One region of the Bacillus yunxiaonensis genome, then DNA from elsewhere that is predicted to be linked to it. Evidence: riboswitches for the same ligand, from Rfam matches in the RefSeq annotation. Region 1 holds a riboswitch; each other region holds the start of a gene.
What was found. A riboswitch is a leader RNA that binds a small molecule or an ion and turns the genes downstream of it on or off. The one in region 1 is predicted to bind lysine.
Positions count from the first base shown of each region.

Region 2: linked by a shared signal. The riboswitch ahead of lysA (diaminopimelate decarboxylase) and the one ahead of WAX78_RS17965 (amino acid permease) in region 1 are both predicted to bind lysine.
Region 3: linked by a shared signal. The riboswitch ahead of WAX78_RS14740 (aspartate kinase) and the one ahead of WAX78_RS17965 (amino acid permease) in region 1 are both predicted to bind lysine.
Region 4: linked by a shared signal. The riboswitch ahead of WAX78_RS03490 (amino acid permease) and the one ahead of WAX78_RS17965 (amino acid permease) in region 1 are both predicted to bind lysine.

Region 1 covers NZ_JBAWSV010000006.1:116,066-120,794, reverse strand. Annotated here, with positions in the region: gene WAX78_RS17975 (hypothetical protein) at 269-448, shown strand; gene WAX78_RS17970 (hypothetical protein) at 511-882, opposite strand; lysine riboswitch at 1,187-1,366, shown strand; gene WAX78_RS17965 (amino acid permease) at 1,499-2,917, shown strand; gene WAX78_RS17960 (ABC transporter permease) at 3,047-4,159, shown strand; gene WAX78_RS17955 (alpha/beta fold hydrolase) at 4,527-4,729, opposite strand, start outside.
Region 2 covers NZ_JBAWSV010000004.1:202,266-206,994, reverse strand. Annotated here, with positions in the region: gene WAX78_RS13175 (YezD family protein) at 3-146, opposite strand; SAM riboswitch class I at 215-323, opposite strand; gene lysA (diaminopimelate decarboxylase) at 720-2,036, opposite strand; lysine riboswitch at 2,218-2,400, opposite strand; gene WAX78_RS13165 (DUF3888 domain-containing protein) at 2,492-2,887, opposite strand; gene WAX78_RS13160 (LTA synthase family protein) at 3,080-4,729, shown strand, end outside.
Region 3 covers NZ_JBAWSV010000004.1:511,409-516,137, forward strand. Annotated here, with positions in the region: gene asnA (aspartate--ammonia ligase) at 1-557, shown strand, start outside; gene WAX78_RS14740 (aspartate kinase) at 596-1,825, opposite strand; lysine riboswitch at 2,060-2,247, opposite strand; gene WAX78_RS14745 (MFS transporter) at 2,580-3,842, shown strand; gene WAX78_RS14750 (GYD domain-containing protein) at 4,082-4,372, shown strand.
Region 4 covers NZ_JBAWSV010000001.1:698,801-703,529, forward strand. Annotated here, with positions in the region: gene pdxR (MocR-like pyridoxine biosynthesis transcription factor PdxR) at 1-203, shown strand, start outside; partial or broken gene WAX78_RS03475 (aminoglycoside phosphotransferase family protein) at 216-391, opposite strand; gene WAX78_RS03480 (VOC family protein) at 416-1,219, opposite strand; gene WAX78_RS03485 (sulfite exporter TauE/SafE family protein) at 1,587-2,486, shown strand; lysine riboswitch at 2,794-2,987, shown strand; gene WAX78_RS03490 (amino acid permease) at 3,097-4,566, shown strand.

The sequences.
Region 1 (4,729 bases):
TTTATATGACTAATGGTGAAATACAAGCCATTTACCCTAGCAAATGGCTCTGTTCAAATGAACGGACGCACAAAGTATTCGTAAGAATCTTGAATCTATGACACGTGAGAAAATAACAGTATTGAATTTAATGTAACTCTATAAGGATGAGTAAAAAGGCTCTCTACTCACTTTTATAAAAATGTTGCTAGCACTACATTTCTCTCGCACACATTCTCTATCATTTTCATATATATATATTAACTTCTGATAGAGAGGTGGTGGTCACATGGCAACATTAAACGGCTTAACAGAAGGCGACAAAATCCGCGTTTTTTCAGCTGGACGTGAAATTGACGGTCGAGGTGTTTTCATTCGCTTCCAAGGCAACTTCCTAATCTGGGTTGACAGCCATGCTAATATCAATGTTACAAGTTTAGATACAATTAACATTCGTAAAGTTTCCTAATTGCTCATAAAGTGTTCTAACTCCTAGGACAAAAAAGCAAAGTCTATTTCAAAAAGAGTTATTTAAACCCCTTTTTGAATAGACTCTTTTTTTATAATATTTTTTACACTTTTTATATGACTAATGTTTAGATTATAATCAACGTTAACCCAATATAACCATTCGTTTGTACACTCAATAAAGATCCCCTCTGTACGTGTCTCCCCATCAAATACTTCTATCTTATCTCCTAATGAAAAAAGAGGCGGCAATGCACTCTTTTCTGTTTTTTTACTTACATTCTTTTGTGTATCATAGAGTAGTCTCATACATCGTTCTAAAGAAGCTGCGAGCTCTTCATTTTGCCTTTTTAACTCCTCTATTGCATCTGTCTCCTGGTGCCTATGAATTTCCTTCCCGCATATAAAGCAGTTTCTCTTAAACCAGCTCTCCATCCGCTATCCCTCTTTACCTCACTACTTATGGGCAGTAAAACTTCCACCAAAGTTTTAAGGAAATAAAGCTACCCGTAATTCAACTAACCATTAGTGAAGGATAAAAAAACCTCAGTAATAGCAGCTTTGCTTTATCCCTCATTTTATATACATATTATATGATGCGAAGCCTTAAGTTGTTTCATTATCTTAGACACACCCTATTCTCATAATAATCTGATTATGTTTATTTGCATTGACGAATAAAAAGCCATTTGTTACCCTTGATTATGTTAACTTTATAAATAAATCCTCATTCGTATCTCGGTGAGGTAGAGGTTGCAATTATTAATAGTATGATTTTGAAGATGTGTGGCATCGCTGAACAAATCAGAAAGGAATGATTGCCGAAGTAAGAAGTATCCACAGTACTTTCTTGCTGGGACTGCATTGAATAAGTGCAGGACTGTCACAGGCTTTTTGCTTGTGGAGAGCTATCGAGAGGTATGTCCGTGGGTTTCTTAATAAGATTGAAAAGCGCGTGAACATATACGCGCTTTTTTGTTTTGTTTGGAATCTCAAACACATACATATCTCCGCGCTTGACTTGGTTATACTAATTTTGGAGGTAATTTCTATGCAACAAAAAAAATGGGGCTTTTGGGTACTTACTGCATTTGTAGTTGGAAATATGGTTGGAGCTGGTATTTTCATGGTTCCAAGTACATTAGCACAAACAGCTAGCCCTCTTGGTGTTACATTAGCTTGGTTAACAACAGGATTTGGCGTATTAATGCTAGCTCTTGTTTTCGGTAATTTAGCGATTCGCCGTCCTGATTTAACAACAGGTCCGCAAAGTCATGCCTATGCGCTCTTTTCTTCACAAAAAACGAAAAAAATGGCAGGTTTTAGCATCGTATGGGGTTACTGGGTTGCAAACTGGGCAAGCAACGTAGCCATCATTACATCATTTGCTGGTTATTTATCACTCTTTTTCCCAATTATGAAAGATACTCACGTATTGTTTTCAATTGGAACTTTCGACATTGAAGTTGGAAAATTGATTACGTTCTCCATTTGTACCATTTTATTATGGGGTACACATATGATTTTGGCGAACGGCATAAGCGGTGCTGGTAAATTAAATTTTTTAGCAACAACAACGAAAATAACAGGATTCCTTCTTTTCATCATTGTGACATTATTTGCCTTCCAAGCTTCTAAACTTGGGCAATGGTATACACCAATTATTGATAAAGAAGGTGTTTCACACGGACTACTATCACAAGTAAACTTAGCAGCATTAACAACACTTTGGGCCTTTATCGGCATTGAGTCAGCTGTATTATTATCCAATCGTGCTGTTTCACCAAAAACGGTAAAACGCGCTACTGTTACTGGTTTATTATTAACAGTTTGTATTTATTTAGGGATTACGATTTTAACAATGGGTGTTCTTCATATAGAGAAACTACAAGCATCTGAACGACCATTAGCGGATGCATTAACTGCAGTAATGGGTCATAACGGCGGAAAATTAATGGCGCTGCTTGCACTTACTTCTTTATTTGGATCCATTCTTGGATGGATCTTATTAAGCTCAGAAGTACCATATCAAGCAGCAAAAGAAGGATTCTTTCCATCCTTCTTCACAAAAACCAATAAAAAAGGAAGCCCGATTCATTCGCTTCGTTTAACAAATATTATGTCGCAAGTATTCCTATTCTCAACACTATCCGGGACAATTGCTCAGGCGTATACATTTGTTATTACCGTTTCAACCCTTGCCTATTTAATCCCATACCTCGTTTCTCCAATCTTCCAGCTTAAGCTTGTTGTGACAGGTGAAACATACGAAAATCAAAAAGGTGCTCGTATAACGGACGGAATCATTGCCGCTATTGCTCTTATTTATGCATTATGGGTTATTAAAACTGGCTCTTCTGATATGAAAACATTCCTGCTTGGCATTGGATTATTTGTAGTTGGCTTTGCTTTCTATCCATTAATGAAACGTGACGAGAAAAAAGATAAACAAAAAAAGCAAGTTGCCTAATGAAAGGTAACTTGCTTTTTTTATTCTGTATAGCAATGGGCTGTTAAATATTCAAAATGAATTTATCCCGCATTAACAAGTAGCACGAAGCCCCTACTTATGTTTACAATAAAAAAGGGGGGGATCTCAATGACAATCGAAACACTTTGGAATGATCGTTTTCAGCAACATCTAAAAAAAATCACGATGTACTTTGCGCGCATTGCAAGCAGTCTAGTTTATAGCTTCCTTTTTCTTCTTGGTATAGGCGGCTATTATTATGCAAAGTTTCTTCGTTCACTTCCACCTAAGTTTGTTGTATTAACCATTGTGACGATTTTACTTACAATTGTACTTACTCGTTCTCCCATTCGGACATTTTTACAAAAGCCGGATATCATATATGTATTGCCGCTGGAAGAAAAACTCGCATATTATTTTAAACGATCTCTTATATACAGTTATATCATTCAGCTCTTTCCATTATTATGTGTAGTACTCATCATTACACCTCTTGCTCAGCAATCATTACATACAACTCCTACTTTTTTATGCGGAGCCTTTGTCATTCTTGCTTTTATAAAGTGGTGGAATATGTACATACATTGGACATATAGAAAAAACGAATTCGCTTCACACTGGTTGCTTATCAGGATATGCTGTAATGCGGCCATTACATATACAATGTTTCAATTCACTTCCATTATGATCGTAGGAAGTATACTCCTTTTCATCACTTTCTTATTTTTATATACGATGAACAAACGAAAACGACACATTCATTGGGAATATTTAATAGAGCAAGAAGAAAAAATGGACATGCACTTTTATCAATTTGTTCATTTCTTTACGGATGTGCCGCAAGTAAAACAGCAAGTAAAGCAAAGAAAATGGTGCACTACTTGGATTGAACGGATCCTGTATAAAAAACGATCTCCTTTTTTATATTTGTATAGTTTATCCTTTTTACGCGCGAACGGTTACCTTGGCCTCTACATACGATTGACCGTAGTAGGAGGCATTGTTTTATACTACATTCCTACACTTATCGGAAAGGGAATCATCACTTTATGCATCCTATACATATCTGCTTTACAACTTCGTGCCCTTTGGAATTATTTTTCGGGAAATAGTATTGTAGCATTGTATCCAATTTCACTTATAGAACGAAAACACGCTTTTATGACGTTGAGATCTCTAGTAACTTTCATACAATTGATATTCTTTTTAATGGTCATTTTCCTTAAATTAAAGTTTACTTAAAAATAACAATCGTCTAGAATTTTCACAATAAATACAAAGAATCCATTTTGATCAAAATGGATTCTCATATATATCCTTACTTCTATACTATTCAATGGTCGTATGATTTTTCGCTTTTCTGTAGAAATAGACTCCTAGTATAAGTTTAAATAGTTTGATTCAACCTTATGAATGTTCAAACAAAAACTTAGATTATTTTTAAATAAAAAAAACGTTATCTTTTCTTGCAACAATATAAAAAAGATAAGGTTTTTTCTTTATTGTGATAAAAGTTGGTATTTAAGAGTGTAACTAATCGCTTACCAACACCCTTTTCAGAAAAGGTAAAATGCCCCTCTTCTATCAGTTAACAACTATTCATTTGTAATCAGTCGTTTAAAAATGATAGCAGTGCTTCATTAAATTCTTTAGCATGTGTTGCATTTAACCCGTGTGGACCACCCTTTATTAAAGCTACCTTAGAATTAGGAATTGCTTCATGTGTTAGCTTCCCACTATATTCAAATGGAACAGTTGCATCTGAATCACCATGAATAACAAGGGTAGGTATATTAAACTTGGCTAAATCTC
Region 2 (4,729 bases), on a different contig from region 1:
GCTTATTTTAAACGTACTTTTTCACTTTTTTCAAGCTGAATCACTTTACCATCTTGCACAACAATTGTAATCGAACCATATTTCATATCAGTAAGCATAGATTGAATTTTACTTGCTACTTCTTCAAATTGTCCGCGTACTCCCACGAACAGCCCCCCTTTTTTCATAAAAAAAATCTTTCCCATTTCGAAAAGACTGTTCCGGTAACGTATCTACCTTATCTTTCAAAATGGATGCCATTTTGCTGGAAGTAGCACCTTACTCCTATAAAGTAGGTTGCCGGGCTTCGTCGGGCCAGTTCCCTCCGCCACTCTTGATAAGAATTATATTTGTATTTTATCACAATTCTGATTTTTTTCAATCCTAGTTTTCCGATAAATTTTATTTATTATAAAGTGAAACTTTCATCAGTGGAGGATTTCTTTATCCCCCACTGATAGAAAGCCTGCCCAATCAGGCACATGCCAGCAGTTATTCCCCATCTATCTTCTGTAGAAAAGCGGAAGCGGCTCGCCCAGAATCGCAGGACGTTGGAGCACCCGACATAGAGGGGCTTTTTGCCTCGTACGAGGGGGCGAAACGATCGGAGATTCTAGCCGCTAGAGCTGGACAACGATTCGCTCTCCATTTTGAGGTGGGGTCTTACAGCCCGCGAATAGCGGGATAAAAAAGGAGTAGTTCATCTAAACAACTCCTACTTCAACTAAACGAGGGTGTATTCATACAAGTTCCTTCACACGTATGCGATCGTTTCCAATAATATTTTCATACGATTCCCTCTCTACAACAACTTGCGATTTTCCATTTTTCGCAAACACCACTGCCGGGCGACGAATACGATTATAATTATTTGCCATTGAATAACCATATGCCCCTGTACAAGAGATAGCTAAGAGATCACAAGAAACAACTTTTGGAAGCTTTACATCCCAAATGAGCATATCCCCACTTTCACAACATTTTCCCGCAATTGAAACAACCTCTTCGGCAGATTCATTCGCACGATTTGCTAGCAATGCTTCATAACGAGCTCCATAAAGTGCTGGGCGAAGATTATCTGTCATCCCTCCATCAACCGATACATATTTACGGATGCCTGGAATATCTTTAATCGCTCCTACTGTATACAGCGTTGTTCCTGCATCTCCAACAATACTACGACCTGGTTCCATCCAAATTTCTGGAAGGGGATATTCGCATACTGTAAACTGCTCGCGTACCGCATCCGTCACAGCTTTCACATATTCACCAAGGACAAGTGGCGTGTCCCCTTCCGTATAGCGAATTCCGAAACCGCCTCCTACATTTAGTACTGGCGCTACATAGTTCATTTCTTTTCTCACTGTTTCCAAGAAATTACGAAGCACCTCAATTGCACGAACAAATCCTGCCGTCTCAAATATTTGCGATCCGATATGGGAATGAATTCCTAATATACGATAGTTTGATTTTTCTAATGCACTTTTTACCGCTTGTGATGCATGCCCTGTTGAAATACCAAAACCAAATTTAGAATCATCTTGACCTGTTGTAATATATTCATGTGTATGCGCTTCTACTCCTGGCGTCACACGAAGCAAGATATTCACAACTTGCTCGTATTCTTTCGCTAAATCATGCAATACTTCTAGTTCAAAAAAATTATCTACAACAAAGCAGCCGATATTAGCTTCTAATGCCATTCTTATTTCTTCTTCTGTTTTATTATTACCATGAAAATGGATGCGCTCTGCTGGAAATCCCGCTTGCAACGCCGTATATAGTTCTCCGCTAGACACAACATCTAGCGACATATTTTCTTCGGCAGCTAACCGGCACATTTCCATGCACAAGAACGCTTTGCTTGCATACGCTACTTGATAAGAGAACCCACTTTCCCTAAATGCACGATGAAATGCACGACATTTCTCACGAATTGCTGTCTCGTCGTAAACATAAAGTGGTGTCCCATATGTTCTTGTAAGTTCAGTAGCATCGCAGCCCCCAATTTCTAAGTGTCCTTGCTCATTAATGCGGCTTGTGCCGTGTAAATACATGTGAATTCCTCCCTTGTTTTCGCAAAACCCTCTATTATATTTCTTATTTTTTACTATTATTCCTAATTTATATAAACAAAAAACGCGCGGAACAATGTTCACACGCGTTTCTTATCGGAAGAATCTATGACGAAAAAATAAATGTATTGTTATTTTCTCAAATAAGAAACCGCATCAAACATCTCCTAATAGCTCTCCATAAGCAAAATACTTATGACAGTACTACATTTATTCAATGCAGTCCCAATATATGAATGAAGTGGTCATTCATATATTTCGGCGATAACCCCTTTCAACCTATGATCATGAATACCACTTTATTTCCCATAGTTTACTTTTGATTATCGCAGCCTCTACCTTCGAGTGTAGATGAGGTAAGTCTATTTAATTTTCAAGCATCTTTTTGTTGCTATTAACAATAACAAATGACTAATTTATTTGTCAAACACTTTTTTTTAAATCGGTTTACGACAATTAATTTTCGTATCATCTGGTAAGCGCTTTACATCTATATTTTTCACAGTCCACTCGCCACTATCATTATCAAATGTAATCGTTACTTTTTCAAAGGGGGGAAGCTTTCTCCCCCCTGTTCCTGGCTCATATTTAATTATTTCGATAGATGTCCGAAACAAATATGTACCGCTGTACATTTTTTTCATACTAACAATTTTAGGACAGTCATACGGCTTTTGTTTTCCATAATGTTTTTGAATTGCTTCATTTATTCTCGGAAACAGCACGGAATAGAGGGCATCTTCTAGTAATAACGGCTCATGCTCAGCAGAGAAAGAAGCTGGATTTCCAAGTAAAATGAAACAACTTAATATAAAACAACATATTTTCTTCATGGTACTCCTCCATCTTTCAATCAATGCCTTTATTTTATCCTTCTCTTCTTTTTCTATCCAATTGTTAGAAAATCATCCACAATTTCGCTATGTTTTTATATAATAGTACACATAGTAAAAAAACATATAGATTTGTAGCCGGTCATATACGTAAAAGAGGCGGTTACTTGTAGGTAGTAGGAGGAGCCCGTTATGGTACAACGTTTGTTTCCAAAAGTACGATTTGCTCTCATAGCTGTCGTCTTGTTATGGATCAAAACATATATTGTATACAAGTTAGCTTTTGATATGAAAATTGATAACGCTTTCGAACAAATTATGTTGTTCTTTAATCCATTAGCTTCATTACTATTATTTTTCGGTTTCGCTTTATTAGCAACAAAACATCGAAACCGCATCATTATCAGTATTAGTATCGTGCTATCCTTTATTTTATTTGGCAATGCTATGTTTTATGGATTTTATGATGATTTTGTAACATTTCCTGTATTATTTCAAACAAATAATATGGCTGATTTAGGGACAAGTATTAAAGAACTATTTACGTATAAAACACTTCTTTTATTTGCTGATGTAATTATTTTAACCATTTTATCTCGTAAATTCCCTAATTTTTGTGATACTACTCCTCTATCTCGGCAAGAGAAACGAACGTTTTTTAGCGGTGTAACAGCAGCATTAGCTTTACAAATGGTTATTTCAGTTATTTATAAGCCGCAACTTTTTTCACATTCATTTGATCGCCAAACAGTTGTGAAAAATCTTGGTTTGTATACTTATCATGTTTATGATATTGCACTGCAATCGAAATCTTCTGCTCAGCGTGTCTTTGCAAGCGGAGATAGATTTTCTGAAATTGATAACTACGTAAAAACAAAAGATAGACAAAAAAACAAAGAATTATTCGGTGTGGCAAAAGATAAGAATGTTATTTTAATTTCAATGGAATCCACACAAAGTTTTGTCATCAACCAAAAAATAAACGGAAAAGAAATTACACCATTTTTAAATGGCTTCATTAAAGATAGCTATTATTTCGATAACTTTTATCATCAAACTGGACAAGGGAAAACATCGGACGCTGAGTTTATTATTGAAAACTCTTTATACCCACTTGATCGTGGCTCTGTTTTCTTCACACATGCTAATAATGAATATACAGCTACACCAGAGCAACTCAAAAAATATGGATATTACTCTGCTGTATTTCATTCAAATGATAAAACATTTTGGAATCGTGATTTGATGTACCCTGCACTCGGATATGATCGCTATTTTAACTTACAAGACTATACAAATGCAGAACAGATGTCTGTTGGTTGGGGATTGAAAGATAAAGAATTTTTTGAGCAATCTATCTCAAAATTAAAATCTTTACCACAGCCTTTCTATACAAAATTCATTACATTAACAAATCACTTTCCTTTTTTACTAGAATCGGAAGATCGATTCATTAATGAATACAATTCGGAAAGCGGCGTTGTAAATCGTTATTTTCCAACTGTACGTTATACAGATGAAGCACTGAAACATTTTGTTACAAGATTAAAAGAGGAAGGATTATACGACAATTCTATTATTATTATCTACGGAGATCATTATGGCATTTCTGAAAATCATAATGCTGCTATGGCACAATTTTTAGGAAAAGAAACGCTCACTCCTTTTGATACAATGCAGCTACAAAGAGTACCGCTCATCATTCACATTCCTGGTCAAAAAGGAAAAGTCATTTCAAAAGTTTCAGGACAAATTGATGTAAAACCGACGCTACTTCATTTACTTGGTATAAAAACAAACAATTCTATTGAATTTGGCACAGATTTATTTGAAACAAACGAT
Region 3 (4,729 bases), on a different contig from region 1:
GAATATTCAAAGAATTAGAGGGGCATTTATTTGAAAAATATCCGTTCCTTGGTAAGTACTTACCGGAAGATATCGTATTTATCACATCTCAAGAGCTTGAAGATAAATATCCAGAATTAACACCGAAAGATCGTGAGCATGCAATTGCGAAAGAATACGGTGCAGTCTTTATTAGCGAAATTGGAGGGGCGCTGCGCTCTGGTGAAAAACATGATGGACGTGCATCTGACTACGATGATTGGAAATTAAACGGAGATATCTTATTCTGGAATCCAGTACTCCAGTCTTCATTTGAATTATCATCCATGGGTATTCGTGTTGACAGCAAATCTCTTGATGAACAATTAACAATAAAAGGGGAAGACTTCAAACGTGAATATGATTTCCATAAAGGTATTTTAGAGGACGTACTTCCACTTACACTTGGCGGTGGCATTGGACAATCAAGAATGTGCATGTACTTCTTACGCAAAGCACATATTGGCGAAGTTCAAACTTCTGTATGGCCAGATGAAATGCGTGAAGAGTGCAAAAAGCAAAACATTCACTTATTCTAAAAAGAAAACAAGGGGTGCATGTGCATCCCTTGTTTCATTTAATTTACTGATACGAGAGGCTCAATTTTTGCCATAAATGATTCATGAAGTGCTTCCACACCTTTTACTAAGTTAAGACGATCAATAACTACAGAGACTTTAATCTCAGATGTACTTACCATTTTAATATGAATATTCTCTTCTTGTAATGTTGAGAACATTTGAGCAGCTACACCTGGATTGGACACCATACCTGATCCAACAATTGATACTTTCGCCAAATGATTTTCATATTCTACAGATTCATAGTGCATAGCCTCACGATTTTCTTCCAGTACCGCTAGTGTTTCTTTTAAGTCATTCGAATGAATAGAGAAGGATAAATGTACAGTTCCTTCATTTGTAATACTTTGAATAATAATATCTACATTAATATGAGCACTCGCTAATATAGAGAAGATTGTAGAAAGTTTTCCTTGGTGTAATCCTTTAATAGTTACGCGCGTAATATTGTCTTCAAATGCAATGCCTTTTACGATTGATTGTTGTTCCATGTTACATTCTCCCCTTACGATTGTTCCGTTTTCATGTTTCATACTTGAGCGAACTTCTAATATAACATTATGATTTTTCGCAAACTCTACCGCTCTTGGATGAAGTACACCAGCACCAAGGTTGGCAAGTTCTAGCATTTCATCATAGGAAATTTCATCTAATTTGTAAGCATCTTTTACAACTCGTGGATCAGTTGTATAAACACCTGTTACATCTGTGTAAATATCACATTTTTTTGCTTTTAATGCTGCAGCTAATGCGACTGCAGTTGTATCAGAACCGCCTCGACCAAGTGTTGTAATTTCTTGTTCTGCACTTAATCCTTGGAAACCGGCTACAACGACAATGGTTCCTTTTTGTAAATAAGATTGAATACGCTTTGTATTAATATCAGTAATTCTTGCGCTGCCGTGTACAGATTCTGTTGTAATACCTGCTTGCCAGCCTGTTAGTGAAATTGCAGCATAACCTTTCGCTTGCAGAGCCATTGTTAATAAAGAAATTGAAATTTGTTCACCTGTTGTAAGTAGCATGTCCATTTCTCGTTTACTAGGCTGATCAGTAATACCAGCAGCTAAAGATACTAATTCATCTGTACTATGTCCCATCGCGGAAACGACCGCTACAATTCCATGTCCCCTTTCATGTTCTTCAATGACTAAATCCGCAACATGCTGAATACGTTCGATACTTCCAACAGATGTACCACCAAATTTTTGAACAATAAATTCCATCATGAGAGCCCACTTTCAATTTAATATTGGTTAATAGATTAGGAAAAATGTTGTTAAACATAAGATGGGAAATATAGATCCCTTTCATTCCTGTAAGTTACCGAAAGTAAATAAAAAAACACCATCTCAAATAGGTGAGGATGGTGCTGTTACAGGAAAAGGGAAACAGAAAACGGAGCTAATAAAAAAACCGCCAAAAAAGAAGACGATCATAAAGAAACATGATCTCTCTTTTTTGTAGATAGCTCTTCATATATACACCGCTGTATATATGACAGTTCTGTTTCTATTCGAAAACAGCCCCAATTTATATGTTCAGAGAAACATATAAATTTCGGCAACTTTTCCTTTCTTCTAAACTCACTGACAATCCCTGTGTCTCCTTTAGAATACTCATAAAAGTTGCAACCTCTATCTCACGTCGTTCGGCGAGAGTAATTGGTTGTATGAAGTTGTTGGTAACATTTGTTCCATAGTAATCAAAAAGTTGGAAGAAATCAAGTAGGTTATAATTATTCGGAAAATTAAAACTATTTATCAACTTAATAATGTAAAGTCATTATATAGGTTACATAGATGATTAGAAAGGTCATTTTATCCCGCACTAACGAGTAGAAAAACTAGCTATCAATGGGAGAGAAAGAAAAAATATTGTAATAAAAAGATGATTAAAAGTTAGGAATTTTAAAAATAATTACATTTAAATGCTATAATAAAATGTATTATTTTCCTGTTTTAGGAAAGGAGGAAAGGTATGCAAGGAGAGATACAAAAACAAAGAAGTTCAAGTTATATAAGTAATTTATTATTACCTATTACAAAGTCACGTCATTTTACTTTTTTATGGATTGGACAACTCTTTTCAGTTCTTGGAAGTTCAATTACAATGGTCATACTTCCAGTGGTTGTATATACGCTAACAGGCTCAACAGTTGTTATGGGGATAACAATGACAATGTATATGCTTCCGAACGTGCTTATTTTACCGTTTTCTGGATTAATTGTAGATCGTCTTAACCGTGTTAAATTGATGTTACTTACTGATATTGTTCGGGGGATATTAATGACAACGCTAGCAACGCTCATGTTTACTGATACATTAACGATTCATATTTTATATGTATTGGTAGCATTGTATGGCCTGATGGAAGGGCTATTTCAACCAGCCTATTCAGCAGTTCGAGCAAGAGTATTTGTGCCGGAAATTCGGAATGCAGCTAATGCATTAACGCAAATGAGCAGCCAAGGTGTACGTTTAATTGGTCCAGCACTTGGGGGGATCATTGTTTCTATTGCATCAGCAGGTATAGGTTTTGGCTTAGATGCATTGACATATTTGCTCTCTTTTGCATGTTTATTATTTTTGAGAGATTTGACAGCAAAAAAAGCGCAAGACGAGGCAGATAATAAAGTGAACTTTAAAAAAGATTTCATTGAAGGAATTGTAGTATTAAAAAGCCATCCGTGGTTATGGATTACAATTTTAGCATTTTCGTTTATTAATATTTGTCACGCGGGTATTGTAGTCGTCTTAATTCCTTGGTTATTTAATATTCATCATCACTTTGAACCTTTTGTTTACGGCCTCGGAATGGCATTTTCTGGCGGAGGTGCTGTTGTTGCTGCTCTTATTTTTGGAGGGAAACAGAAGTGGCATAAACGTGGTTTATTGGCTTATGGTGGTGTTTTAATTAGTGGATTGGCGCTTTTAATAATGCCTTTTGTCTCATGGGCACCAGCATTAATTGGATTAATGGCTATTGAGGGGTTTGGCATTATGATTTTCGGCTTAATTTGGGAAACGAGTTTGCAAGAGCTTGTGCCGGAAGAAGCATTTGGTAGAGTTGTTAGTCTCGATATGCTTGGATCCTTTGCGCTATTACCGTTAGGGTATTTGATAGTTGGATGGTTGGCCAATATAATTGGTGGCATTTTGACTATCATCATTTTAGCGATTGCGGCTGTTGTAGTGGTTCTGATCGCTTTATCTGTTCCGAGTATTCGTCAATTTGATTGATCATCTCATCTACAAAAAGAGTAAGTTATGCCTCTTTTTATAGATGAATGTTTGTTAATATGTCCTTTCTGATTAAAATGATTAAAAAAGAAGAAATGCGTCATCATGTAGTGGCTTTAATGGGAAGTATGTAAAGTAGAAGAAATTCACCTAAGAAGAATGATAATTTAATATTTTATCGAGTAATGAATATAAGGTATTATCTGTTTTTATTCTTAATTAAATAAGAGGAGGTTCTTATGCAAAAATATATACTTCTTGCAAAGTTTACTCGTGAAGGAAATGTAAATATAAAAAATATTAGTGAACGTTTTTCTAACTTACATAAGAATTATGAACGATTTGGTGGACGTATTTTAACTGCTTATGCCATCGTAGGTGAATACGATATGGTTATTACTTTTGAAGCACCTGACACATTAGCAGTAAAGAAAATTGATTTAGCAGGAAAATTACCAGGAATGGTAGAAACAAAGATTTTTCCACTATTGGATATGGACGAATTTCAGCAACTAGTAATTGAAATCTAAGTTATAAGATATGGTGTTTTCTATTCAGGATTGATTTTATAATTTTTTACAAATTTATTCTAGCTATCCTTGATATCGAAGGCTAGCTTTTTTCATTTTTTTCATGTGAATGAAATGTCTCTTTTTCTAGTTGTATTTGTTTTTGTAGGAGGAGTTCTAGTATGATGTCAGCAGCGGCAAGGGCATTTCATACAGATGACAGGTATCTGTCTCTATTCATATGTATTATTGTTAATCATTGTTACTATTGCAGGGTATTTGAGTACATACTTGATTGGATAACAATCATCATTACATGATAATAGGGCTTTTTAAAGGAAGATGCCATTTTAAATGGTTAGTTAAATAAAAACGATC
Region 4 (4,729 bases), on a different contig from region 1:
ACATATGGGGAAAATTAACACAACCTATTCAAGAGAAACAACTTATTATGCAAAGTTTAAAACAACAAGTTGCCTTTATGCCTGGCAGTATTTTCGGTGCAGAAGATGGTTATATTCGTCTATCCTATGGAAAAGTAGATATAAACTATATTACTGAAGGAGTCTCTCGACTTCAAAAAGCAATCAACTTTTGTTATTCGTAAAGGCTTCCAACATTACAATTGGAAGCCTTTCGATTTATACCAATTTGGGATATAAGATGTAAATCTGTTATGATCATATTCAAACGTTTTTTCATTATATCAACACGATCTGGGGTCACTTTATAAGACCATACAATATACGATGGAAAAATCATTGCAGCATATAGTGTGTATAGCTTCCAAAAATATTACTTCGTTCACCTTGATTCCCCCTAAAATATGTACATACCATTCGATATCTGATATACACTCGTATTTTCCTTGCCTCCTTGAAACTCTACAGCAAATGGTACCTCCCCGCAGTTCTGTAATTGGTTCTGAACTACTCCATTCCCTATCGGTTCACAAAATTGAATTGTTATTTCCCCAAGAGAAAAACTTCCAAATACCGCATTCCACTCTTTATCTATTTTTGGTGTACTCATTTCTATTTGCAATAACTCTTCCCATAGTTTGCTTGTTTCATTTACATTATTAACAGCATAAAACACTGTTTTCATTCCAATTACATTATTGTCATGAAGTGAAATCGCTCCTTTTTTCTGTAAATCTGTTCTTCTATTTTGATCGGATTCACCCCACTCAATAAAAAACGGGAATCTAGGACCACTATCTTCCTGTTCAATGAATAGCATTTTCCAGCTTAATAGAGTACCATCTTCCCTTAAACGTTTTCCCTCAAACGGACCATTTATATGAAACCCCGTTTCCAACAACTTGTTAGCAAGCTCTTCCATATGTTCTGTACGCAGTGCAATTTGGATCATCCCTTCCCCTTTTTGCAACTTATGAACAGTTTGCTGAATGAGAGGATTCTCTGCTCTGTTTGCGACTTCATTGTTCTGAACAGCTAAAAACTCAATATACGCTAAATCAAAATAACATAAGCTATTATATGTCCCCCAATTCGTATGCTCTCCCCCTGGAACTGTATGAAATCCGAGTACCTTCATTTGATTTATTACATCAACTGGAGAGCATTGAACTACGTGAACAAGATGATCAAACTGTAACATCTTCTCACCATCCTTACTTTTATTATTTTTAGTGTATTACTTTTCATTTATTTCTTGCAATTCAAAATTTTAATAAAAACCCAGTTGATTTATATGATTAATGTGTATTATAATAAAAAAAATTAGAATATGATAAAGCTGATTGGAAAACCAAAGGCTCTTTTCTCACTAGAGAAAGGAGCCTTTTTTATTTTATCTTGCTATCTTTGGGGCAGTAACACTCCCTCCTTAAGATTTTGAGAAGTCAAAAGAGATAGATGGGAGATAACTGTCCGTAAAAACTTGATTGATTCAGCTAACCATTAGTAGAGGATAAAGAATCTCCACTGATGGAAATTTCGCTTTATTATAAACGGAGGTTTTAAACATGCAAAAATTAATTGTCTTTGCCATCATTGGTTTTTTTGCTCAACTCATTGATGGAGCTTTAGGAATGGCATATGGAGTAACGTCTTCCTCATTATTACTCATGTTTGGAATTGCACCCGCTGTTGCTTCAGCATCTGTTCATTTAGCCGAAGTTGTTACAACTGCCGCATCCGGCATCTCACATATCCGATTTGGAAATGTCGATAAATATACCGTTTCAAGACTGACATTACCGGGTGCAATTGGCGCTTTTGTAGGTGCTTGCTTTTTAAGTAACTTACCAGGAAATTTAATTAAACCGTACATTTCAATATTTTTATTCGCATTAGGTGTATATATCTTATTAAGATTTATTTTACAAAAACAAGTTGTTCAAACAAATAACAAACGTCTGTCTGGTAAGCAATTAATTCCACTTGGCCTTTTTGCAGGTTTTGTAGATTCAACAGGCGGTGGCGGCTGGGGACCTATTACTACTCCTGTTTTACTTGCACGCGGTAATGAAGCAAGAAAAGTTGTAGGTTCTGTAGATACGAGTGAATTTCCTGTCTCATTAGCTGCCACATTGGGATTTTTCATTTCTCTAGGCTGGGCACAGATCAGTTGGTTTTGGGTGTTTGCTCTTATGCTTGGCGGTATCATTGCAGCACCAATTGCTGCGTGGCTAGTACGAATTGTTCCTTCTTATTTACTTGGAGTACTTGTCGGAGGACTCATTATTTTCACCAATATCCGTACGCTATTAACAACTTTTAAAGTAAATCAAGATATAATATTTCTTTCTTACATTGCCATAGGTCTTGTCGTTACAATCGCACTTATTATTACGACTCGTAATCACTCACAACATACAAACAAAAAAATTGTATATAACAAACAAAAACAAGTTTCCCCATAAAGGGAAGCTTGTTTTTGTTTTAGTCTCCTCTTCTACAATATATTTTGTCGAAATTTATTTGTCTCAATTTTCTGTTAATTTTAAAGGATTTTTTGAAACATAATGCGAAACTATTGTATAACCTTTTTCATCAGGAGGTTACTTAATTACATATTTTTTAGGATCGGGACGAATTTTGAAAGCGCTTTTCTAAAATAACCATTCTATTTCTCTTTTTTTCTACAAAAAAATCCTTGCAATATTCTCAGAAAATCATTACAATTGCGATATATTAAAAATCATAGCAATAGAGAAATCCTCATCAATCCGATGAGGTAGAGGTTGCGGCTTTTATTAGTAGTCCGGACGAGACGCAGAGAACGTCAATAACTCCGAATGAAAGGAAAAGCTGCCGAAGTTTATACTTCTTCTCTGGAAGTATATGCTGGGGCTGTTTTCGAATAGGAACAGAACTGTCACGTTTACAAAATTACCGTGTAAGCGTGGGGCGCTATCTTAACGGAAGGTATGATGGGGTGGTTATTTTTGAAATGCTCCGCTAAAGTCCTTTAGCGGTTTTTTTTATTCCCCCCCCGCTCCTTCCTATCTTACAAGAAAAGGAGTGTTGAAAATGAACGGCGCAACTACAAAAGTTACCTCTACATCTACAAATCAATCTGCTCAAACACATGGCGAGCTAAAACGCGGATTGAAATCTCGCCATCTTACAATGATTTCACTTGGTGGTACAATCGGAACAGGTTTATTCCTAGCAAGCGGTGGTGTTGTCCACACGGCTGGTCCTGGCGGTGCTCTCGTCGCCTATGCTGCAATTGGTATTATGGTATATTTTTTAATGACAAGTTTAGCAGAATTAGCATCGTACATTCCTGTAGCAGGATCATTTAGCACCTACGCAACAAGATTTGTTGATCCATCTCTTGGGTTTGCATTAGGTTGGAACTACTGGTATAACTGGGCTATCACGATTGCTGCTGAACTCTCTGCAGTTACATTAATTATGAAATTTTGGTTCCCAAATACCTCTTCCCTGCTTTGGAGTGGAATTTGTTTAGCTATTATGTTCCTTTTAAATTATTTATCTGTCAAAGGATTTGGGGAAGCTGAATATTGGTTTGCACTTATTAAAGTTGTAACTGTTATCGCCTTTTTAATTGTCGGTTTTCTTATGATTTTCGGTATTATGGGTGGAGAGCCTGTTGGTTTTAAAAACTTCACAGTTGCAGATGCACCGTTTAGCGGCGGCTTCATGGCAATCATTGGTGTATTTATGGCAGCTGGATTCTCATTCCAAGGAACAGAATTATTAGGAGTTGCGGCTGGTGAAACTAAAGATCCACAACGCAGTATTCCAAAAGCAATTCGCAGCATCTTTTGGCGAATTCTACTGTTCTATATTTTAGCAATTCTTGTAATTGGTTTACTCATTCCATATACAGACAAAAACCTTGCAGCAAGTGATGTAACAGTAAGTCCATTTACACTTGTATTCGCAAAAGCAGGTGTTGCTTTTGCGGCATCTGTAATGAACGCCGTTATTTTAACAGCTGTTCTGTCTGCTGGTAACTCTGGTATGTATGCAGCATCACGTATGCTTTGGGATTTAGCAAACCAAGGTAAAGCACCTAAATTTTTAGGAAAACTAAATAGTCGTGGTATACCTGTAAATGCATTGATTGCAACATCATTAGTTGGATGTGCTGCTTTCTTAGCTTCTTTATTCGGTGATGGCGTGGTCTATGTATGGCTCTTAAATGCTTCTGGTATGTCAGGCTTCATCGCTTGGATCGGAATTGCAATTAGTCACTACCGTTTCCGTAAGGCATACATCGCACAAGGAAAAGATTTAAATGACTTACCATATAAAGCAAAATGGTTCCCATTCGGTCCTATCTTTGCATTTGCACTATGTTTAATCGTTATTCTTGGTCAAAACTACGGTGCATTTATGGGAAAATCTATTGACTGGAACGGTATACTCGTTTCATATATTGGCCTACCTCTTTTCTTAATACTTTGGTTAGGTTATAAATTTACAAAGAAAACAAAAGTCATTCCATTAGATAAATGTGAGCTTTAAAAATAACAACCTATCAAACCGTTTTATCAAGACCTAAATTCAAAAAAACTTAAAATATAAAGGCCCTAACATATTATATATGACTAATATGTTAGGGCCTTTTATTTTTAGTAATGATTTTTGAAACTGAATTCGAATAGTATTTTTCTCTAGTAAGTTGGGA